2 regions of the Streptomyces sp. NPDC086077 genome follow, and region 1 is predicted to be linked to the other one. Evidence: riboswitches for the same ligand, from Rfam matches in the RefSeq annotation. Region 1 holds a riboswitch; the other holds the start of a gene.
The links. A riboswitch is a leader RNA that binds a small molecule or an ion and turns the genes downstream of it on or off. The one in region 1 is predicted to bind S-adenosylmethionine.
Positions count from the first base shown of each region.

Region 1 (3,810 bases):
CCGGGTCTCGCCGAGCCCGTCGGCGAACGCCTCGCAGCACGCCGTGAAGGCGTCCGCCCACCGCCGGGTGAGGAAGCCGAGCCGGTCCGCGCCCAGCATGCCCCGCAGCACCTGCCCGGCGACGTCGTCCGGCAGCAACCGGAAGTACTCCGGCGGCGCCCACGGCGTGTGCGAGAAGTGGCTGATCCGCACGTCCGGCCGCAGCCCGCGCAGCATCCCCGGCACCAGCGTCAGGTGGTAGTCCTGCACCAGCACCGCCGCACCCTCGGCGGCCTCCTGGGCCAGCGCCTCGGCGAACGAGCGGTTGTAGGCCTCGTACGACGCCCACTGCCGCCGGAACTGCGCGTCGAAGACCGGCTCCAGAGGCGTCTGGTACAGCATGTGGTGCACGAACCACAGCACGGAGTTGGCGACGCCGTTGTACGCGTCGGCGTGCACGTCGGCCGCGATGTCCAGCATCCGCACGCCCGACTCCCCGACGCCGCGCCGCACCGCCTCGCGGTCGCCGTCGCCGAGGGCGGAGCACACCCACAGCGCGCCGGCGTCCGGGCCGATCGCGGAGAGGCCGGAGACGAGTCCGCCGCCACCACGTTTGGCGTGCAGCGAGCCGTCGTCACGCACCTCGTACGAGACCGGGCCCCGGTTGGAGGCGACCAGTACCTGCGCAGGACCGTACGTCGAAGCCATACGCCTCAACCTAGCCCTCTCCTGATCCGCTCAAACGTACGGTTCGAGCCCGAAACGGGACCGTATACAGCCGTATCCCACGGTCAGGCCACCTTCCGGGCCGCGTACTCCGCGATCTCCACCATCGGTGGCCGCTCCTCCGTGTCCACGGAGTACGTCCGCGGCTCGAACCCGTCCTCCACCCGCTCGAACTGGGTGAGGCAGGGGCGGACGAGCTGGCCGCGGGCCAGCCGCAGCTGGGCCGTGCGGTAGATCGCCGCCGCCATCCGGCCCAGCGCCTGCCCGTCCTGGTGCCGGTGCTTGCGCACCCCGACGTCCACCTGGGCGAGGGCGTCGAGCCCGACCAGATGCAGGGAGTCCACCAGCATGCCCAGCTCCACGCCGTACCCGACCGGGAACGGCAGCTGCTCCAGCAGTGAGCGCCGGGCCGCGTACTCGCCGCCGAGCGGCTGGACGAAGCCGGCCAGCTGCGGCCAGTGCAGGTTCAGCAGCGGGCGGGCCATCAGCTCGGTCACCCGGCCGCCCTGCCCGGCCGCGTTGCCCAGGGGGCGGTCGTACATCCCCTTCACGAGGGCGATGTCGGGGTCGGTGAGCAGCGGGCCGACGATGCCCGTGACGAAGTCCGAGGAGAACTCCCTCAGGTCCGCGTCGATGAAGCAGACGATGTCGCCGCGGGTGACGAGCAGGGAGCGCCACAGCACCTCGCCCTTGCCGGGGACGGGCGGGATGCGCGCGAGTATCGCGTCGCGGTGCGCCACCCGGGCGCCCGCCGCGGCCGCCACCTCGGAGGTGCGGTCGGTCGAGCCGGAGTCGACCACGACGACCTCGTCGACCAGCGGGACCTGTTCCATGAGGTCGTGCCGGATCGCGGCGACGATGTCGCCGACGGTCTCCTCCTCGTTGAGCGCGGGCAGCACGACACTGATCGACTGGCCCGTGCCGCGCTTCGCGGCCAGGATCTTGTGGAGCGGACGGTCGGCCAGCGACCAGGAGCGGGTGCTCAGCCAGCGCTCGACTTCCTCCAGCACAGTCCGGTGCTCCTCTGCGTTCTCTCGGCGAGCGGACCCGTTCTGTGATCCATCTCGCGGTTCGGACGACTATCTCAACTGTCCTGGCCTTCGGTTACAGTCTTGAACAACGCTGGTGACCATCGCATGTCGGGGGTCGTCGGCTCTCACCACCGCACAACAACCACATACAGCTCATCCAGAGGGGCAGAGGGAAACGGCCCGTTGAAGCCCCGGCAACCCTCCAGTCGGTTCTCGTAGATCGTTCTTGATCGTTCCGCGAGGCTCCCGGCTAGGGAAGGTGCCAATTCCGTCTCACGGCGAGATGCGTCGTGAGGAAGATGAGGAGAAAGGGCCTCGCCTCACATGGCTGTGCAGACTGTTGAAGGCAGCACCAGCAACTCCACCGTCGACCTCGGTCCCGCCGCGGCGCTGTCCTGCCGCGAATGCGGCCACCGTGTTCCGCTCGGCCCGGTCTTCGCCTGCGAGGAGTGTTTCGGCCCGCTGGAGGTCGCATACGACTTCTCCGCGTACGACGCCGAGGAGCTCCGCAAGCGCATCGAGGCGGGCCCGGCGAACATCTGGCGTTACGCCCCGCTGCTGCCCGTCCCGGCCGACGTGGCCGGCAAGCCGAACCTGAACCCCGGCTGGACCGAGCTGGTCCGGGCCGACCGTCTCGCGGGTGAACTCGGCGTCGAGCCCGGCAAGCTGTTCGTCAAGGACGACTCCGGCAACCCGACCCACTCCTTCAAGGACCGGGTGGTCGCCCAGGCCCTGGAGGCCGCTCGGGCCTTCGGCTTCACCACCCTCTCCTGCTCGTCCACCGGCAACCTCGCGGGCGCCGTCGGCGCCGCCGCCGCCCGGGCCGGCTTCCGCTCCTGCGTGTTCATCCCGCACGACCTGGAGCAGGGCAAGGTCGTCATGGCCGCGGTCTACGGCGGCGAACTCGTCGGCATCGAGGGCAACTACGACGACGTGAACCGTTTCTGCTCCGAGCTGATCGGCGACCCGGCAGGCGAGGGCTGGGGTTTCGTCAACGTCAACCTGCGGCCGTACTACGCGGAGGGGTCCAAGACCCTGGCGTACGAGATCTGCGAGCAGCTCGGCTGGCGGCTGCCCGACCAGATCGTGGTGCCGATCGCCTCCGGCTCCCAGCTCACGAAGATCGACAAGGGGCTGCAGGAGCTGATCGAGCTCGGGCTCGTCGAGGACCGGCCGTACAAGATCTTCGGGGCGCAGGCGGAGGGCTGCTCGCCGGTGTCGACCGCGTTCAAGTCGGGGCACGACGTCGTCCGGCCGCAGAAGCCGCACACCATCGCCAAGTCGCTGGCCATCGGCAACCCGGCCGACGGGCCGTACGTGCTGGACATCGCGCGGCGCACCTGCGGCGCGGTGGAGGACGTGACGGACGAGCAGATCGTGGACGCGATCAAGCTGCTCGCGCGGACCGAGGGGATCTTCGCCGAGACAGCGGGCGGGGTGACCGTCGGGGTCACGCGCAAGCTGGTCGAACTCGGCGTGCTGGACCCGTCACTGACGACCGTCGTGCTGAACACCGGGGACGGTCTGAAGACGCTGGACGCGGTGGCGGGTACGGGTCTGACGGCCACCATCCGGCCCAGCCTGGAGTCGTTCCGCGAGGCCGGACTCGTCTGAACCGTCATGCTGCGGGCCGGCGGGGGCCGGCCGCGCGGTTCCCCTGCCCCCAGGTCTGTCATTCCACCGGAGGTTTCAACGTGAGCGTCACCGTCCGCATCCCCACGATCCTGCGCACCTACACCGGCGGCCAGGCCGAGGTCCCCGCCGAGGGGGCGAACCTCGGTGAGGTGATCGCCGATCTGGAGAAGAACCACACCGGTATCGCCGCCCGGGTCCTGGACGACCAGGGCAGGCTGCGGCGGTTCGTCAACGTGTACGTCGACGACGACGACGTCCGCTTCGAGCAGGGCCTGGAGACGGCCACTCCGGACGGTGCCGGCGTGTCCATCATCCCGGCGGTCGCCGGCGGCTGAACGGCCCGCTGAAACGCCCTCGCATTACCGTGAGTAACTCAGGTTACTCAATGTTCATCGAGCTGCCCCCTCCGTGAGAGAAGCGGAGGGGGCAATTCAGTGTG
Region 1 is NZ_JBFBJT010000203.1:431-4,240, reverse strand. Features, by position in the region: gene AB0O67_RS34220 (trehalose-6-phosphate synthase) at 1-687, opposite strand, end outside; gene AB0O67_RS34215 (glucosyl-3-phosphoglycerate synthase) at 771-1,715, opposite strand; SAM riboswitch class I at 1,887-2,042, shown strand; gene thrC (threonine synthase) at 2,061-3,350, shown strand; gene AB0O67_RS34205 (MoaD/ThiS family protein) at 3,431-3,706, shown strand.

Region 2 (3,810 bases), on a different contig from region 1:
CTAGCCCGCGGACACCGCCCCTAGGCGTCGAACCGCGCGGTGGCGATCCCCCCGCAAGCGCGGCGGGATCACACGGCGGGATCACACGGCGGGATCACACGGCGGGATCACACAGCGGGATCACACAGCGGGATCACACGGCGGGGACGCAACGCCCTTCCACCGTGCGGTAGTTCCACTTCGCGCCGTCCCGGACCAGTTCCCGCACCGCCCCGACGAACCGCTCGACATGCTCGTCCGGCGTCCCCGCGCCGAAGCTCACCCGGACGGCGTTCAGCGACTTCTCGCCGGGAGCCGCCTCGGGGGCACCGCACTCGCCCTGGGTCTGCGGGTCGCCGCCCAGCAGCGTACGGACGAGGGGGTGGGCACAGAAGAGCCCGTCGCGGACGCCGATGCCGTACTCGGCGGACAGGGCGGCGGCGAAGTGCGAGCTGTTCCAGCCCTCGACGACGAAGGAGAGCACCCCGACGCGGGGGGCGTCGTCGCCGAACAGGGACAGGATCCGGACCTCGGGCACCCCGGCGAGGCCGTCGCGGACCTTGCGGATCAGGTGCTGTTCCCGGGCGACCAGGGCGTCGTATCCGGCCTCGGCGAGGGCCTTGCAGGCCGAGGCGACGGCGTAGGCGCCGATCACGTTCGGGGAGCCCGCCTCGTGCCGGGCGGCGCTGTCGTGCCACTCCACGTCGACGCCGCCGTCGGCACGCCGGGCGACCGTGCGGCTGGCACCGCCGCCCGCGAGGTACGGCTCGGCCTCGCGCAGCCAGTCGGCCCGGCCGGCCAGCACGCCGGAGCCGAACGGGGCGTACAGCTTGTGCCCGGAGAAGGCCACCCAGTCGACGTCCAGCTCCCGCACGGAGACCGGGTGGTGCGGCGCGAGCTGGGCGGCGTCCAGCACGATCCGGGCGCCGTGCGCGTGCGCGGCCGCGGCGAGCTCCCGTACGGGCCACAGTTCGCCGGTGACGTTGGAGGCGCCGGTGACGCAGACCAGGGCCGGGCCCCGGGACCCGCGCCCGGCCAGCGCGCGCTCCAGGGTCCGCACCGCCTGCCGCGGGGTGCGCGGGGCGTCGAGGTAGGTGACGTCGGCGTCCCGCCAGGGCAGCAGGGAGGCGTGGTGCTCGGTCTCGAAGACGAAGACCTGGCAGCCGGCGGGAAGGGCGCCGGCGAGCAGGTTGAGCGAGTCGGTGGTGGCCCGGGTGAAGATCACCTGGTCGTCGTCACGGCAGTCGAGGAACTCGGCGACGGTCCTGCGGGCGTTCTCGAAGAGGTCGGTGGACAGCTGGGAGAGGTAGCCGGCACCGCGGTGGACGCTGCCGTAGTACGGCGCGTAGGCCGCCACGTCGTCCCAGACGCGCTGGAGGGCGGGGGCGCTGGCCGCGTAGTCGAGGGCCGCGTAGGTGACCTCGCCCCCGGTGACGAGCGGGACGGTCACATCCCGGCCCAGAACGGGCAGCGGGGCACAAACGGACTGGTCGGCGGCAGCGGTGGCGACGGACATGGGTGTACTCCCGTGAGACAGACGGACACCACCACGCGAGCGACACGCTCGAGCGCGGGGGTGGAGAGAAAGGGGTATGCGGAGGCGGGGCTCTGCGGCCCTATCGCATTCGCTGGCTCACGGAAGGCTCCCTCGACGACCAGGACCCCTGGTGACGCGAGGGGTCCGCGCTTGTCGTAGGCCTCACTGCCTACGACCTGGTCTTCACCCGGGGCACCCCGCCACGGACGGAGGGTTGCCGGACAGCCGGCCGGGGCCTTTCAGCTGTCGCTCATGACCTGGTACAGCATCCTGCCACATGATCTTCGGCTCGCAAGGCGCGGTCCAGAATCCGGACCGCGCCCCGCGTCACCGCAGGCGGCCTCAGGCGTTGCTCGCCGCCACCCAGCGGTCCAGCACCCGCCTGGCGGCACCCGAGTCGATCGCCTCCGCCGCCCTCGCCATCCCGGCGCCGATCTGCTCGGCCAGCGGCCCGTCGCCGGGCTCCAGCGCCACCAGCGCCGCCGCGGCGTTCAGCAGCACCGCGTCCCGTACGGGGCCCGGCTCGCCGTCCAGCAGGCGCCGGGCGACCTCGGCGTTGTACGAGGCGTCCGCGCCGCGCAGCGCCTGAACCGGCACCAGGTCGAGGCCGACGTCGCGCGGGTCGAAGGCCTCCTCGGTCACCTTGCCGTCGCGGACAACCCACACCCGCGACGTCGACGTGGTCGTCAGCTCGTCCAGGCCGTCGTCGCCGCGGAAGACCAGCGAGGAGTTGCCGCGCCCGGCGAAGACACCGGCGACGATCGGCGCCATCCGGAGGTCCGCGACACCCACCGCCTGCGCCTTGACCTTCGCCGGGTTGGTCAGCGGGCCCAGGAAGTTGAACGTCGTCCGGATGCCCAACTGGCCTCGCGCGGCGGCCACATGACGCAGCGCCGGGTGGAACTTCACCGCGAAGCAGAAGGTGATCCCCGCCTCCTCGGCGACCTCGGCGACCCGCCGCGGTGTCAGCTGCAGGTTGACGCCCAGCTTCTCCAGCACGTCGGAGGCCCCGGAGGCGGAGGACGCGGCCCGGTTGCCGTGCTTGACGACCTTCGCGCCCGTACCGGCGATGACGATCGCCGACATGGTGGAGATGTTCACCGTCTTCGCGCCGTCGCCGCCGGTCCCGACGATGTCGACCGTCTCGCCCGGCACCTCGATGACGTTCGCGTGCTCGTACATCGTGCGCACGAGCCCGCTGATCTCCTCGACGGTCTCGCCCTTGGCCCGCAGCGCCACCGCGAAGCCGGCGATCTGCGCGTCCGTCGCCTCGCCCCGCATGATCAGGTCCATCGCCCAAGCGGTGTCGTCGGCGCTCAGGTCACGGCCGTCCAGCAAGCCGTTCAGCAGGGCGGGCCAGGAGCGGCCCGCCGCGGTGTCGCCTCCAGCGGGGGTCACAGCGCTCATGAGCCGCTCCTGGTCCAGTCCCGTCGTACGGGACACGTGTCTCGAACTGGGTCCACCCTATCCAGCCCCGGGCACGGCGAAGGGCCCCGTCCGAACATCGGACGGGGCCCTTCGCCGTGGCGTGGCGAGTGCGGCGATCAGTGGTGGCCGTGGCCGCTCGTGATCTCCTTGTACTCATCGACGGTGGGCTTGGGGATCTGGGCGTCCTCACCGTAGTAGGAGTTGCTGAGCTTGGCGCGCAGCTTCTCGGTGCCCGTCACCTTGCGCTCGACGCCGTTCTCGTCGACCGCCGGGCCGATCTCGGCCGGCTGGTACTGCTCGTGTGCCGTGAGCGTGTACAGCGCCTCCTGGCTGAGCGGCTCGTGGACCTCGATGAACTCACCGTGCGGCAGACGCTTGATGGTGCCGGTCTCCCGCCCGTGCAGCACCTTGTCCTTGTCCCGGCGCTGCAGGCCGAGGCAGATCCGCTTGGTGACGACGAAGGCGAGGACCGGTCCGGCGAAGAAGCCGATCCGGACGAACCAGGTGACCGCGTTGATCGACAGATGGAAGTGCGTGGCGATGATGTCGTTGCCACCACCGATCAGCATGATCATGTAGCCGGTGACCCAGGCGACGCCGAAGGCCGTACGGGTCGGGGCGTTGCGCGGGCGGTCCAGGATGTGGTGCTCGCGCTTGTCGCCGGTGACCCACGACTCGATGAAGGGGTACACGGCGATCACGCCGAGGAACAACCCGAACAGCACCAGCGGGACGAACACACCCAGGACCAGTGTGTGGCCCCAGAAGTTGATCTCCCAGCCGGGCATGGCGCGGACGAGGCCTTCGGCGAAGCCCATGTACCAGTCGGGCTGGGCGCCCGTGGACACCTGGTCCGGCCGGTACGG
Region 2 is NZ_JBFBJT010000027.1:7,101-10,910, reverse strand. Features, by position in the region: gene AB0O67_RS10925 (Lrp/AsnC ligand binding domain-containing protein) at 1-4, shown strand, start outside; gene AB0O67_RS10920 (aminotransferase class V-fold PLP-dependent enzyme) at 134-1,495, opposite strand; SAM riboswitch class IV at 1,658-1,774, opposite strand; gene trpD (anthranilate phosphoribosyltransferase) at 1,859-2,923, opposite strand; gene AB0O67_RS10910 (cytochrome bc complex cytochrome b subunit) at 3,061-3,810, opposite strand, start outside.
Region 2: it holds a riboswitch for S-adenosylmethionine, as region 1 does, so the genes downstream of both, AB0O67_RS10920 (aminotransferase class V-fold PLP-dependent enzyme) here and thrC (threonine synthase) in region 1, are expected to answer to the same signal.